Regions from separate parts of the Streptomyces sp. NPDC093260 genome, predicted to be linked through region 1. Evidence: riboswitches for the same ligand, from Rfam matches in the RefSeq annotation. Region 1 holds a riboswitch; the other holds the start of a gene.

Region 1 (7,641 bases):
CCTGGACGGCGTCGAGCTGGACCGCACCCCGCCGGAGGCGCGCCCGGTCGGCGTCGTCTTCCAGGACTATCTGCTCTTCCCGCACCTGTCCGCCCTGGACAACGTCGCGTTCGGGCCGCGCTGCCAGGGCGCCACGAAGGCCGAGGCCCGCGCGCAGGCCGCCGAGTGGCTGACCCGCATGGGCCTGGCCGACCACGCCGGCGCCAAGCCCCGCCGGCTCTCCGGCGGCCAGGCCCAGCGCGTCGCCCTGGCCCGCGCCCTGGCCACCCGGCCCCGGCTGCTGCTCCTGGACGAGCCGCTGGCCGCCCTGGACGCCCGCACCCGGCTGGAGGTGCGCGCGCGACTGCGCCGCCATCTGGCCGAGTTCGAGGCCGTCGCCGTCCTGGTCACCCATGATCCGCTGGACGCGATGGTGCTGGCCGACCGGCTGGTGGTCGTCGAGCACGGACGCGTCGTGCAGGAGGGCGCCCCGGCCGACATCGCCCGCCGGCCCCGCACGGACTACATCGCCCAGCTGGTCGGCCTGAACCTGTACCGGGGGCAGGCCGAGGGGCACCGGGTGCGGCTGGCGGCGGGCCCCGCCGTGGTCACCACCGAGGAGCTGTCCGGGCCGGCCTTCGTGGCGTTCCCGCCGGCCGCGGTCACCCTCCACCGGGACCGCCCGGCAGGTTCCAGCGCGCGCAACCTGTGGCGCTGCGAGGTGGCCGGTCTGGAGACTCACGGCGACCGGATCCGCGCGGACCTCAGCGGCGAGCTGCCGCTGGCCGCCGACCTGACCACGGTCGCCGCCGCCGAACTCGACCTGCACCCGGGCGCGGAGGTATGGGCGGCGGTCAAGGCGACCCAGACCCACGCCTACCCGGCCTGAGCCCGGCCACGGGCCCACGGCCCGAGTCCCACGCCGCCCACGGTCGGGGGTGCGCGGCCGGTGTGCCCGCCCCGCGGGCCCCCGTCCGGCGTGTGCGTCCGGCCTGCGGACCTCCGTCCGGCGCGCTCCGCGCACGGACGGCCGAGCGGCGCCCAGCGCCCGCACGCCCGGACGCCGGCCTCACCCGCGAACACCCGGCCGACGCACCCGCACACGGGCACCCGACCGACACGCGCCGCACCCCCGCCGCCCAGGGACACCCGCTCCCTGCCCCGCACCGGCCCATGCCCGGCCGGCCCGCGCCCGCACGCGCGAAGGCGCCGCCCGGCGGACAGCGCCGGGCGGGGCCTCGTGCGTCACCGCACTCAGTCCTCGTACGCGTCCAGCGGCGGGCAGGAGCAGACCAGGTTCCGGTCGCCGAACGCCTGGTCGATACGGCGCACCGGCGGCCAGTACTTGTCGGCCGCCGAGACACCGGCCGGGAAGACCGCCTCCTCGCGGCTGTAGGCGTGGTCCCACTCGCCGCCGAGCGCGGCGGCGGTGTGCGGAGCGCCGCGCAGCGGGTTGTCGTCCGCGTCCCACTCGCCCGAGCCGACCTTCTCGATCTCGGCGCGAATCGCGATCATCGTGTCGCAGAAGCGGTCCAGCTCGGCCAGGTCCTCGGACTCGGTCGGCTCGATCATCAGCGTGCCGGCCACCGGGAAGGACATCGTCGGCGCGTGGAAGCCGTAGTCGATGAGCCGCTTGGCCACGTCGTCGACGCTGACGCCGGTCGCCTTGGTCAGCGGGCGCAGGTCGATGATGCACTCGTGCGCGACCAGGCCGCCGGGGCCGGTGTAGAGCACGGGGTAGTGCGGCTCCAGGCGCTTGGCGATGTAGTTGGCGTTCAGCACGGCCACCTGCGTGGCGCGCTTGAGACCCTCGCCGCCCATCAGCCGGACATAGGCCCAGGAGATCGGCAGGATGCCGGCCGAGCCCCAGGGCGCGGCGGAGATCGGTCCGACGCCGGTCTCGGGACCGGCCTCCGGCTGGAGCGGATGGTTGGGCAGGTACGGCGCGAGGTGCGAGCGGACGGCGACCGGGCCGACGCCGGGGCCGCCGCCGCCGTGCGGGATGCAGAAGGTCTTGTGCAGGTTCAGGTGGGAGACGTCGCCGCCGAAGTGGCCGGGCTTGGCGAGGCCGACCAGGGCGTTGAGGTTGGCGCCGTCGACGTAGACCTGGCCGCCGGCGTCGTGGACCTGCGCGCAGATGTCGGCGACGTGCTCCTCGAACACGCCGTGCGTGGACGGGTAGGTGATCATCAGCACGGCGAGCTGGTCGCGGTGCTGCTCGATCTTGGCCCGCAGGTCCTCGACGTCGATCTCGCCGTCCTCGGCGGTCTTGACGACGACGACCTTCATGCCGGCCATCACGGCGCTGGCGGCGTTGGTGCCGTGCGCGGAGGACGGGATGAGACAGACGGTGCGCTGCTCGTCGCCGTTGGCGCGGTGGTAGCCGCGCACGGCGAGCAGACCGGCCAGCTCGCCCTGGGAGCCGGCGTTGGGCTGCAGGGAGACCTTGTCGTAGCCGGTGACCTCGGCGAGCCGGTCCTCCAGCTCGTGGATCAGGGTGAGGAAGCCCTGCGCCTGCTCGGCGGGCGCGAAGGGGTGCAGCTGGCCGAACTCGGGCCAGGTGACCGGCTCCATCTCCGTGGTGGCGTTGAGCTTCATGGTGCACGAGCCGAGCGGGATCATGCCGCGGTCGAGCGCGTAGTCGCGGTCGGCCAGCCTGCGCAGGTAGCGCAACATGGCGGTCTCGGAGCGGTGCTGGTGGAAGACCGGGTGGGCGAGGTAGCCGTCGGTGCGCAGCAGACCCTCCGGCAGCGCCTGAGCGGCGGTGGCGTCCAGGGCGTCGATGTCGCCGGAGACGCCGAAGGCGGACCACACGGTGCGCAGATGGGCGCGGGTGGTGGTCTCGTCGCAGGCGATGGAGACGTGGTCGGCGTCGACGAGGCGCAGGTTGACGCCGGCCTCGCGGGCGGCGGCGACGACCTCGGCGGCCCGGCCGGCGACCTTGACGGTCAGCGTGTCGAAGAACGCGCCGTGGACGACCTCCGCGCCGCCGGCCCGCAGTCCCTCGGCGAGGACGGAGGCGTAGCGGTGGGTGCGCTCGGCGATGGCCTTGAGGCCGTCCGGGCCGTGGTAGACGGCGTACATGCCGGCCATGACGGCGAGCAGCACCTGCGCGGTGCAGATGTTGCTGGTGGCCTTCTCCCGGCGGATGTGCTGCTCGCGGGTCTGGAGGGCGAGGCGGTAGGCCTTGTTGCCGTCGGCGTCGACGGAGACGCCGACCAGGCGGCCGGGCAGGCTGCGGGCGAACTTCTCGTGCACCGCCATGTAACCGGCGTGCGGTCCGCCGAAGCCCATCGGGACGCCGAAGCGCTGGGTGGTGCCGACGGCGATGTCCGCGCCCAGCTCGCCGGGCGACTTCAACAGTGTGAGGGCGAGCAGGTCGGCGGCGACGGTGACGAGGGCGCCGAGTCCGTGCGCCTGGTCGATCACCGGCTGGAGGTCGCGCACGGCACCGGAGGCGCCCGGGTACTGGAGGAGCACGCCGTTGATCTCGCGCTCGGCGATCTCGGCGGGGATGCCCTCGCTCAGGTCGGCGACGACGACCTCGACGCCGGTCGGCTCGGCGCGGGTCTGGATGACGGCGATGGTCTGCGGCAGCGCGTCCGCGTCGACCAGGAAGAGGCCCTTCTTGTTCTTGCCCATGCGCCGCGACAGGGCCATCGCCTCGGCGGCGGCGGTGCCCTCGTCGAGCAGGGAGGCACCGGAGGTGGGCAGCCCGGTGAGGTCGGCGACGACGGTCTGGAAGTTCAGCAGCGCTTCCAGGCGGCCCTGCGAGATCTCCGGCTGGTAGGGCGTGTACGCCGTGTACCAGGCCGGGTTCTCCATGACGTTGCGCAGGATGACCGGCGGGGTGAACGTCCCGTAGTAGCCGAGCCCGATCATGGAGCCGAGGACCTGGTTGCGGTCGGCGAGCGAGCGCAGCTCGGCCAGCACCTCGGCCTCGGTGCGGGCGCCCGGCAGGTCGAGCGCGTCGGCGTTCTTGATCACATCGGGTACGGCGGCGGCAGTCAGCTCGTCGAGCGAGCCGTATCCGACCTGCGCGAGCATCTTGGCCTGGGCCTCGTGGTCGGGGCCGATGTGACGCTGCTCGAAGGGGATGCCCTGTTCGAGTTCGGAGAGCGGGATGCGCTGGGCGGTCATTGCGGAGGCCTCCTGGTCTGACGCGACCTTCGAGGGACACCACGGCGCGGGTGCCCCGACGGCCTCCCCCTCTGTCATCTCAACCTGAGAGCTTCACCGGGGCCGCTCGCTCGCGCCCGGTTTTCACCGTCGGTGAGAGCGGGCGCCGTCGACACCCGCTCTGCTTTCCAGAGTGACCTCGTCCGTGCGGTACGTGGGCCTGAGAGATTCCGGGGAGGATTTGCTCCTTCGGCGCCTCCGATGTCGCTGGAGGACTCTCCCGCACGGGGTCAGCAGCCGCCTGCCAGCCTACCAGCGGACCGGCCGCACAGGCCTTCGAGTGGCCGCACCGGCGAATGTGCTCTTTTGTAGTGCTTACGGATGAGTTGCGACCACGTGGAGGGACCGTGCAGACCGAGATCGATCCGCGCAACCTGATCGGCCGCAAGGCGTTCGACCGCAACGGCGAGAAGATCGGCACGGTGGACGAGGTGTACCTCGACGACGCCACCGGTGTGCCCGAGTGGGCGGCCATACGCACCGGCCTGTTCTCCCGGGACGCCTTCGTCCCCCTGGAGCCCAGCGAGCTGGTGGACGGCGCCCTGCGCGTCCCCTTCGACCGGGCGCTGATCAAGGACGCCCCCGATTTCGGCGTCGGCCGCCATCTTTCCCCCGAGCAGGAACTGCAGCTCTACCACCACTACGGCCTGGACGTGGCCCCCGCACCCGCGCTCCCCGACCACGACTTCGGCAGACTCGCGGGCTCGGGCACGGAGGACGCCTGACAGCCCCCGCATCCGTTGGACTCCGGGGCCGGAGAAGCCTACGGGAGCCCAGTCCCCCCACCCGTACCGGACGGCATCGGTCCGGGCGACGCCCGGCACCGCCGACTCACCCTCCCCCGCCCGGCGCAGCCCGCTCCCGCTCCCGTCCACGACCGGCCGCCACCGGCCGCAGCCTCGGCATCGCCGACTCACCCGTCACCACCGAGGCAGGCGGTCCCGGCGGCCCGCATCCCGTCCGCACCGAGCCGACAAGGAGGTCACCGCCGCGCCACGGCAGCCACATCCGGGCCTGGCCGTCACACCGCCGGCTCAGCGCCGTTCGCCACGCACGCCCCGCCCTCGGCCCCGTCCGGTCTTCGCCGCACCAGCGGCAGCGGATCGGCCGGTTCGAGGTCCGGGTCGTCGACGCGGAACGTCCGCACCCGGCCCGGCCCCGACAGGGGCGTCTCGAAACGCACCGTGACCCGGCCCAGGCCGCTGCCCTGCACCCAGCCGTGCCCGTACTCGGCGTGCCGAACGTCGTGGCCCGAGGGCCAGCGCCGTTCGGCCGGGGCCGGCCGCTCCTCGGCGGGTTCGTCCGCCGGCACCTCCAGGGGACCCTCCGGACGGGCGCCCGCCGCCTGCGCGAACAGGTCCTCCTGGGTGTAGTCGGCCAGCCCGGTCACGCCCACGCCCAGCAACCGGACCCCGCCCGTGGTGTCCACGGAGTCCAGCAGCCGGGCCGCGGCCTCGCGCACCACCGCCGGGTCGTCGGTGGGACCGCGCAGCGTCTCGGAGCGGGTCAGCGTGGAGAAGTCGTAGCGCCGCACCTTCAGCACGATGGTCCGCCCGGACAGCCCCGAACCGCGCAGCCGCCGCACGCACCGGTCGGCGAGCCGCTGCACCTCGAGACCGACTCGCAGCCGGTCGTGGATGTCCACGTCGTAGGTGTCCTCGACCGACACCGACTTGGTCTCGCGTTCGGCGACGACGGGCCGCTCGTCGTGGGCCAGCGCCATCGCGTACAGCGCGTGCCCGTGCGCCTTGCCCAGCAGCCGGACCAGCTCGTCCTCGCCCGCCTCGGCCAGCTCGCCGACGGTGTGGATACCGGCCCGCCGCAGATGGTCGCCCGTCGCCGGTCCCACGCCCGGCAGCGTCCTGACCGGCATGGGTTCGAGCAGGCCCCGCTCGGTGCCGGGTTCGATGAGCACCAGCCCGTCCGGCTTGGCCTGCTCGGAGGCGATCTTCGCGAGCATCTTGGAGGCGGCCAGCCCCACCGAGCCGGTCAGACCGGTCACGGCCAGGATGTCGGCGCGCAGCCTGGCTCCCACCAGCCGGGCCGAGTCCGCGTCCCGGGCGGCTCCCGCGGCCTCCAGGTCCACGAACGCCTCGTCCAGGCTGAGCGGCTCCATCAGGGGCGACAGGGACCGCAGCAACCCCATCACCTGGTCGCTGATGGACCGGTAGAAGGCGAAGCGCGGCACCAGGTACGCCGCGTTGGGCGCCAGCCGGCGGGCCTGCGCCATCGGCATCGCCGAGTGGACGCCGAAGACCCGCGCCTCGTACGACGCGGTGGCGACCACCCCGCGCGGTCCGAGACCGCCCACGATCACGGCCTTCCCGCGCAGGCTCGGCTTGGACGCCTGCTCCGCGGAGGCGAAGAAGGCGTCCATGTCGAGGTGCAGGATCGTGGGCGCGTTTCTCACATCTACGATGCTGCACCACACCACTGACAACGCCCCCCGCGCCGGGCGTCGGCACGGGGGCGGGGCAGCTGGCGGATGCGCGCCCGCCGCCGCGCGGAGGCGAGGCGCCGTTCACACGGAGGCGGGCCGTCGCGCTCCGGCCGGTCGGGACGAGCGACGGAGGGCGCGGTCAGACGGCCCGGTTGCGCCGCCGGGCCAGTTCGTCGGCGGGGTTGTGGCCGACCAGGGTCTCGCCGGTGTCGACGCGCTCCCCGTGCAGTTGGGACAGGGCGCTCTCCACGTCCCGCCACACCACGCCCACGGCGATGCCGAAGACGCCCTGACCACCCTGCAGCAGCTCGTGCACCTCGTCCGGCGAGGTGCACTCGTACACCGTGGCGCCGTCGCTCATCAGCGTCATGCACTCCAGGTCGCGAAAGCCGCGCTCGCGCAGGTGCTGCACCGCGGTACGGATGTTCTGCAGGGACACACCGGTGTCCAGGAACCGCTTGACGATCTTCAGCACCACGACGTCGCGGAAGCTGTACAGCCGCTGCGTGCCGGAACCGTGCGCGGGCCGGACACTCGGCTCCACCAGGCCGGTGCGCGCCCAGTAGTCCAGTTGCCGATAGGTGATGCCGGCGGCTGCGCAGGCCGTCGGCCCCCGGTAGCCGATCTCCTCGGACACCATGGACGCCGCCCCTTTGCTGCTGGGCACGGCCGCCGGCCACTGCGGGGCGTGGTCGGCCGTGCCGGCGTGGTGGGGGTATCCGCTGCTGGAGCGGAGCCGAGAGCTTGGGGAAGGGTACGGAACGCCTCCGCCGACATCGCGCCCGGGGACTTCCCCAGCCGTACCGTCGCCGCTGCTTCTCACGCCGACCTCCGTCCTTGACCTGCCTCCTCGACGGTAGGCAGTCACCAGGGGTGCGTCAACGATCGCCACACTCGGCACGCCGAGTGATAATCACCCTAAGAGTGGTTTCCCGTGCCCCACCGCGGGGAAAGGCTAGCCGAATGCCCTCGCGGGAGGCCGCAGGGCGGCCCTCGGCCGACGGCGTGTGCCGGCGTGTCACTGGCTACTGCCGAAGTCCTCC
Region 2 (7,641 bases), on a different contig from region 1:
CCTTCACCTGCCTTCCGGGGCTGCTACTTCGTGGTGCCGATGTTGAGGTAGTCGTACTGACCGCTGAAGGCCGCCGTGGAGACCACGTTGGTGGCGTTCTGCGGGCGGGCCAGCAGGACCTTGAAGTAGGCCAGCGGGACGATCACGGCGTCGTCCATGGTCTTCTTGTCGATCTGGGTGTAGAGGCTGTTGCGCTCGGTGGTGTCCTGAGTCGCGATGGCCTTCTCCAGCAGGGCGTTGACGTCCTTGTCGTTGTACTGCGACAGGTTCGTGTTGCCGGACTGGCTGATGGCCTTGCCGTTGAGGATCTGCTGCAGGAAGCCGTAGCCGGACGGCCAGTCGGCGCCCCACTGCATCATCATCAGACCGATGTTCTGCTGCTGGGTGAACTTCGGGACACCCGCGTAGTCGGTGAAGTACTTGCCCGACGGGAACTGCTTCAGGTTGGCGTTGATGCCGACCTTCTTCAGCGAGGCGATGATCGCGGTGGCGGCGTCGATCTCCTGCGGACGGTCGCTGCGCGCCGAGATGTTGGTGGTGATCGCCGTCTTGCCGCAGGCCTTCAGCTGCTCCTTGGCCTTGGCGGCGTCGCCCTTGTTGCCCGCGGTCGCGTAGGCGTCGGCCTTGGCGTAGCCCGGGATGTCCGGCGGCAGGACGGTGGAGGCGATCTCACCGCGGATCGGGCCGCCCTCGGCGGTCTGCACCGAGACCTTGTCGATCGCGTACTGCACGGCCTTGCGGCAGGCGACGTTGTCGAACGGCTTCACCGTGGTGTTGATCGCCAGGTACACGAGACGGCCACCGTAGGTGTTGTCCGTGTTGTCCTTCTTCGACGAGTCGTTGAGGATCTTGGCCTGGGTCGCCGCCTGGACGCCCGTGCCGCCGAGGTCGATCGCGTCGCCCGCGAGGACGTCCTGGTCGACCGTCTCCGGGTTGACCTTCAGCTTGACGACGATCTTGTCCGGCAGCTGCTTGCGCAGCGGGTCGGTCTTCGGGTCCCAGTTCTCGTTGCGCACGAGGACGGCCTGCTTGCCCTCGTCGTAGCTCTGGAACTTGTACGAGCCCGAGGACACGATGCTCTTGACGTAGTCGACGCCCTTGTCCTTGGCCTGGGGCACCGGGGCCGTCTGCGGGGCGGCGACGAGGTAGTCGAACTCCTGGAACGCCTGCTTGAGGTGGAAGACGACCGTGGTGTCGTCCGGCGTCTCGATGGAGGACAGGCCCTTGCCGCTCTTGTCCTTGTAGGGGCCCTTGTACTTGTCCCCGCCCTCCAGGAACTGCTGGAAGTAGTTCGGGCCCAGGGAGAGTACGTCACGCGCGAAGTTGGACCGCTCGACGGCGTACTTGACGTCCTTCGAGGTGATCGCGGTGCCGTCCTGGTACTTCAGGCCCGAACGCAGCTTGTAGGTCCAGGTCTTGCCGCCGTCGCTCGGCACGCCCTTGCCGGCGGCGAGGTCGGGGACGAGGGTGTTGCCCTTCTCGCCCGGGCCGGGCTGGAAGGTCATCAGCGGACGGGCCCACAGCCGGCTGAGGTTGTACATGTACGCGTAGTACGTGTTGCCGGGGTCGAAGGAGTCCGGGACGTCGGACAGCTCGTAGGTGAGCGTGCCGCCCTTCTTGCTGGAGGCGTTGACGACGTCCTTGGTCGCGGCGTTGGCCCCAGCCGATTTGCCGTTGTCGTTCTTGTTGTCATCGGCCTTGCTGCAGCCTGCGAGAAGCAGGCTCACGGAGCCGACGGCCGCAACTGCGGCCAGCGCTGACCTACGCATGATGGGCGGGTTCCCCTCCATTGATCGGAAACTTGTTGTCTCTCGGGGTTGCAGGCGTCAGCGGCTGCGCGGGTCGAGAGCGTCGCGGAGACCGTCGCCGAGCAGGTTGAACGCGAGGACGGTGATGAAGATGGCGAGGCCGGGCACGATCATGTACTGGGGATCGACCTCGTAGTAGGTGACGGCGTCCCGGAGCATGCCGCCCCAGGAGGCCTGCGGGGGCTGGATGCCGACGCCGAGGAAGCTCAGGGACGCCTCGAAGAGGATGTTGGTCGGGATGAGCAGCGTCGAGTAGACGATGATCGGGCCGACCAGGTTGGGCATCAGTTCCCGGAACAGGATGTACGGGCCCTTGGCGCCCATGCCCCGGGCGGCGTCCACGAACTCGCGCTCGCGCAGCGCGAGCGTCTGGCCCCGGACGATGCGTCCCAGATAGGGCCAGTTGAAGAAGCCGATCACGAAGATCAGCACGCTCAGGTGCAGCGGCAGCCCGTTGAGCCCGAAAGCGCCGCCCTGGAGGGTGGCGGAGATGGCGATCGCGAAGAGCAGGAGGGGGAAGGCGAGGAAGGTGTCCATCAGCCGGCTGATGATCGAGTCGACCCGGCCGCCGTAGTAGCCGGCGATGACGCCCATGATCGCGCCGATCACGTTGGACAGGATGGTCGCGCCGAAGGCCACCACCAGGGAGACCCAGGAGCCCTCGAGGACGCGGGTGGCGATGTCGCGGCCGAACTTGGGGTCCACGCCGAGGGGGTGGTCCAGGCTCATGCCGCCCCAGCCGGCGCTGGGCAGCGAGGTGTTGGGGTCGATCAGGTCCTGGTTGAAGGCGTTGGGGTCGAGGCCGAACAGGGCCTGGAGGGGTCGCGAGACGATCGCCAGGACGATCAGCAGCAGCACGATGACGCCACCGGTGACGGCGACCTTGTCCTTCTTGAACCGGGACCAGGCGATCTGCCCGAGAGAACGACCCTCGATCCGCCCCTCACCGGCGCCGGCGAGCACAGCCTCGGGCTGTGCTTCGGCTGTCGCCCCGGTGGTCTCGATCGGTGCGGTCACAGTGACCCGACCCCTCTCGCCGGTGGTGACCGGCTTGCGCCTGCCGCTGTGCGCGGCGTTTTGGTACTTGGCTGCCGGGCTCCGGCCGCAGATGGTGGCGGCCACTGTGACCCGGCTGTTACGTCAACTCGCGTTTGAACACGGGGTCATCGACCTCGTGTCTGACTCGCGAGTCTTCAGCGTGGTCACGATCACCCGCCAGAGCTGACGGCGAAAGTATGCGCAACCGTGATGCAGTCCAGGGGATTCCGTTATCCGAACAGTGGGTAACGCCTCCCGAACGCTGAACAGTTGGGACACAAGGGCGATCCGGCGCGGTTCGGGTCCAATCGCCGACAATCTACGCGCGCAGAGGAGGGGGTGGTGCGAAGATCCTGTGTGCAAACCGGAAAGCGGCCGCGCCGGGCCGCTGCGGTCAGTAAGCGCCGTTGACCGGCGGGTGACCGTAGCCGCCGGCCGGGCCCGGGGCGGCATGGGCGTCGCGGTCGTAGAACGGGCGGGAGTTGGCGCGCAGCCACATCGCCACCGGATCGAACTCGTCGGACATCGCGACCGTGGAGACCGGCAGCCCGTCGGGGACGGCGCCGATGGAGCGCTGCATCATCGCCCGCACCGAGTCCACGGCCGGCGGCGAGGCGTCGTACACGTCCAGGCCGATGGCGAGGTAGGGCGCCCCGTACGCGGGCTGCACCCAGGCGCGGCGCAGCGAGCGCAGCGCCGGGGTGCGGTGGGCGTTCTGGGTGAGCAGGGCGTAGAACTGCGGGATCTCGATGGTGGGTTCGGACAGTCTGAGGGGTCCGGCCGGCTGGCGGTCCAGGCCGGCCGCGATCCGCCGCAGGTCCAGCCAGGGGATGCCGACGCCGCCGCCCGGCGCGTGCGGGTTGAGCCACAGGCCGTAGCGGTCCGGGTAGAGGGTGCGGGCGACGTCGAGGGCGTCCACCACCTCGTACGACCGCATCCAGCCGCTCGCCGAGAGCTCCTGGGCGGAGGTGACGCAGGGCGCGTAGCCGTGGCCGCCGACCTCCATGTGGCCGTACTGGGCGTCGGGGGCGCCGGCCTGGCCGTGCCACAGCAGCATCCACACCTGGCCGGTGGCGGGGGTGGCGAGGGCGTGGAGGAGCGATTCGTAGGCGTCGTAGCGGCCGGGGGCCACCTGGCGCAGCATCTGCTCCACGTGCCCGGCCGCGGTGCCGCTCGCGCTGGCGCTCACCCTTTTACCGCCCCTTCGTGTGGCTCCTCACCGAGCTGTGCGTCTAGCTTAAGGCCGCCTGCCGGCTCGGTCTCCGTCCTGGTCGCGCGGGTGCGGGCCGGCCGCGGCCGGTCACCTCCCGCGGCGGAGCCGCGCACCGGCACGGCCCCGCGCCCCTTCCCGGGGCGGCTTCAGTGGCCGTACTGGTAGAAGGGGCGGACCTTTTCCCTCAGCCAGTCGATGACCGGGTCGTCGGCCACGTCCATGAGGACCAGGTTCACCGGCCACTTGACCGGGGCCTTGGCCAGGGCGCGGCCGAGGGCGTCCAGGGGGCGGGCGCGCAGATCGCCCTCCCACTGGGCCAGTTCGACGCCTATGAACATCACCGGGTCGGCCGTCTCCACGGCGGCCAGACAGCGGCGGGCGCTGACGACGACGCCCGTCTCGGCGAACTCGGCCGAGGCTGCGGCGAGGAAGTCCACCGGGTCGTCCTGCCAGTCCGGTTCGAAGAGGCGGACCCGGCCGCCGCCCGCCGGGCCGTCCAGCTCGGTGCGCCCGGCCCGGCACAGCTCGGCCACCGCCTGCGGGGGCAGCGGGATGCCGACGACACCGTCCGGGTTGAGGGCGAGGCCGATCTGCGGGGGCAGTCCGCGGGCGAACTCGACGGCGGGCGCGATGGTGTACGCCATGTGGGCGCCGGCGACCTGGCGCAGCTGTTCCTCGGAGCTGAAGACGGGGACGTAGGCCTGGCCGTCGATCTCCAGGGCGGGCAGGTCGAGGGGCCCGCTGTGCGGGCCGCCGCCGTTGGGCAGCGGCACCCACAGGAAGCTGCGGGCCAGCACCTCGACGATCCGGGCGCCGGCCGTGGGCACGCCGAGGGAGGCCGAGAGCACTTCCTCCAGCTCGTTGCCGGGCCAGCCGCCGTGCGGCTGGGGGTGTGTCGGTACCGGGAAGTCCCCCGGAAAGTCCGCGGAGAAGTCCGCCGGGAAGTCCATCTGCCTACCGCCTGCTGGGAACCACTGATGTGACCGAAAGGCTAACGGGTGCCGTCCTCGCCCTCACCGGTGAACCCGATCCGGTGCAGCCGGCCGGCCGCCGCGCGGTCCAGCAGCACCGCCGAGCCGCAGCCGGCCGGGACCTCGCCGCGCTCGACCGCGCGCAACAGCCGGGCGGCCGCGCGGCGGTGGCGCGCGAAGGCGTAGCGGGAGACGCCCCGGCCGCGGCGGCGCTGGCCCTGGAGGGCGGCTTCGGGGGTGACGTCGAGCAGCAGCAGATGGAGGGCGGCGCCGCGGCGGCGGGCGGCGCGGGCCAGCCAGGAGCGGACCCAGGTCTGGGTGCCGCAGTCGTGCACCACGACCGGTTCGCCGGTGCCGAGGGCGCGGCGCAGGGCCGCGTAGTGGGCGAGGCGGACCAGGGGGCGGTAGAGGGCGTAGGGCAGGCGGCCCGGCAGGCGGGCCGCGAAGCGGTCGCGGGCGTCCTGGGAGTCGATGCGCAGGCCGTCGGCCGCGCGCCGGATCAGGGTGGACTTGCCGCTGCCGGGCAGTCCGGTGACCACGACCAGGTCGCGGGGGCCGAAGACCAGGGCGCGCGGTCCGCGGCCGGGCCGCTCGCGCAGGTCGCGGACGGCGGGCGCGGGGCCGCCCCGCCCGCCGTGCGCGCGGGCGCGGCCGGTGCGCGCGGCGGGCAGCGCGGGGGCGTGGGTCGTGGCGTACGCCGGCACGGTCCTGTTCACCGTCATCGTCCTCCCCTGGGTGGTGACGGTTCACCTACCCTCGGTAAAGAGAACGTAATGCGCGGTCCCCGTTGTTTCCGTGCGCGTTCTGCCACAGGCCGGTTACAGATGCGGCCCTGCCGGGCGGCGGCGCGCCGTGCAATGATGGGCGCGCCAACTGCATACCGGCCGCTTGAATCCGCGCGGGAGAGTCCCCGGCAGCACGTCTGCACGGGGCGCCGAAGGAGCAAGTCCCTCCCTTGAATCTCTCAGGCCCCGTTACCGCGCGGGCGAGGCACATCTGAAAAGCGGGCCGCTGCCGCAGTGGCTCCACCCAAGGTGCAAGCCGTGACCCGTCCGTGCGACGGCGGTCATGGCGAACCTCTCAGGTTCCGATGACAGATGGGGAGGACACGAGCCCTGTCCTCGTCCTCCCCGACCTCCGGCGTGCGCCGGCGCGGGGAGACCGCCTCGCCTTGGAGACCGACCGATGAGCAGTTCCGCCTCCCATCCGCTGCGCCACACCGCGCTCGACGCGCTGCACCGCTCGCTCGGGGCGACGATGACCGACTTCGCCGGCTGGGACATGCCGCTGCGCTACGGCTCCGAGCGCGACGAGCACGTGGCCGTGCGCACCCGGGCCGGTCTGTTCGACCTCTCCCACATGGGCGAGATCGCGGTCACCGGCCCGGAGGCCGCCGCCCTGCTGAACCACGCCCTGGTCGGCGACATCGCCTCCGTCGGCGTGGGCCGCGCCCGCTACACGATGATCTGCCGCGAGGACGGCGGCATCCTGGACGACCTGATCGTCTACCGGCTGGCCGAGACGGAGTACATGGTCGTCGCCAATGCCTCCAACGCCCAGGTGGTGCTGGACGCGCTGACCGAGCGGGCGGCCGGCTTCGACGCGGAGGTCCGCGACGATCGCGACGCGTACGCGCTGCTCGCTGTGCAGGGTCCGGCCTCCCCCGCGATCCTCCAGTCGCTGACCGACGCCGATCTGGCCGGTCTGAAGTACTACGCCGGTCTGCCCGGCACGGTGGCCGGCGTCTCCGCGCTGATCGCGCGCACCGGCTACACCGGCGAGGACGGCTTCGAGCTGTTCGTCGCCCCTGCCGACGCCGAGAAGCTGTGGCAGGCGCTGACCGACGCCGGCGCCGACGCCGGGCTGATCCCGTGCGGGCTGTCCTGCCGCGACACGCTGCGCCTGGAGGCGGGCATGCCGCTGTACGGGCACGAGCTGACGACGTCGCTGACGCCGTTCGACGCGGGGCTCGGCCGGGTCGTCAAGTTCGACAAGGACGGCGACTTCGTCGGCCGCGAGGCCCTTCGGCGGGCCGCGGAGCGCGCCGCCGAGAACCCGCCGCGGGTCCTGGTCGGCCTGGTCGCCGAGGGCCGGCGCGTCCCGCGCGCGGGCTACCAGGTGGTGGCCGGCGGCGAGGTGATCGGCGAGGTCACCTCCGGTGCTCCCTCCCCCACTCTCGGCAAGCCGATCGCCATGGCGTACGTCGACGCCGCGCACGCCGCCCCCGGCGCCGAGGGCGTGGGCGTGGACATCCGGGGCAGCCACGAGCCGTACGAGGTCGTGGCACTGCCGTTCTACAAGCGGCGGAAGTGACACCGTCGTAACCGGACCGTCGTGATCCCGGGGCGCCCCGCCCCTGCTCACGCGTGCCTTCCGCAGTCCCCCATTCACCAGCACCCTCCCGCGTACAGGAGAATTCAGGCCATGAGCAACCCCCAGCAGCTGCGTTACAGCAAGGAGCACGAGTGGCTGTCGCCCGCCGAGGACGGCGTCGCGACGGTCGGCATCACCGAGTTCGCGGCCAACGCGCTCGGCGACGTCGTCTTCGCCCAGCTCCCGGAGGTGGGCTCCACGGTGGCCGCGGGCGAGACCTGCGGCGAGCTGGAGTCCA

What was found. A riboswitch is a leader RNA that binds a small molecule or an ion and turns the genes downstream of it on or off. The one in region 1 is predicted to bind glycine.
Region 2: another riboswitch for glycine. It lies ahead of gcvT (glycine cleavage system aminomethyltransferase GcvT); the one in region 1 lies ahead of gcvP (aminomethyl-transferring glycine dehydrogenase).

Annotation. Positions count from the first base shown of each region.
Region 1 covers NZ_JBFBEK010000024.1:7,998-15,638, reverse strand. The annotation lists gene AB0N63_RS26325 (ABC transporter ATP-binding protein) at 1-868, shown strand, start outside; gene gcvP (aminomethyl-transferring glycine dehydrogenase) at 1,234-4,119, opposite strand; glycine riboswitch at 4,297-4,391, opposite strand; gene AB0N63_RS26315 (PRC-barrel domain-containing protein) at 4,506-4,883, shown strand; gene AB0N63_RS26310 (DNA polymerase IV) at 5,180-6,568, opposite strand; gene AB0N63_RS26305 (MerR family transcriptional regulator) at 6,738-7,421, opposite strand; gene AB0N63_RS26300 (bifunctional nuclease family protein) at 7,617-7,641, opposite strand, start outside.
Region 2 covers NZ_JBFBEK010000022.1:77,402-85,042, forward strand. The annotation lists gene AB0N63_RS25555 (ABC transporter substrate-binding protein) at 24-1,769, opposite strand; gene AB0N63_RS25560 (ABC transporter permease) at 1,827-2,825, opposite strand; gene AB0N63_RS25565 (enhanced serine sensitivity protein SseB C-terminal domain-containing protein) at 3,241-3,990, opposite strand; gene AB0N63_RS25570 (enhanced serine sensitivity protein SseB) at 4,206-5,009, opposite strand; gene AB0N63_RS25575 (AAA family ATPase) at 5,051-5,752, opposite strand; glycine riboswitch at 5,920-6,020, shown strand; gene gcvT (glycine cleavage system aminomethyltransferase GcvT) at 6,216-7,343, shown strand; gene gcvH (glycine cleavage system protein GcvH) at 7,455-7,641, shown strand, end outside.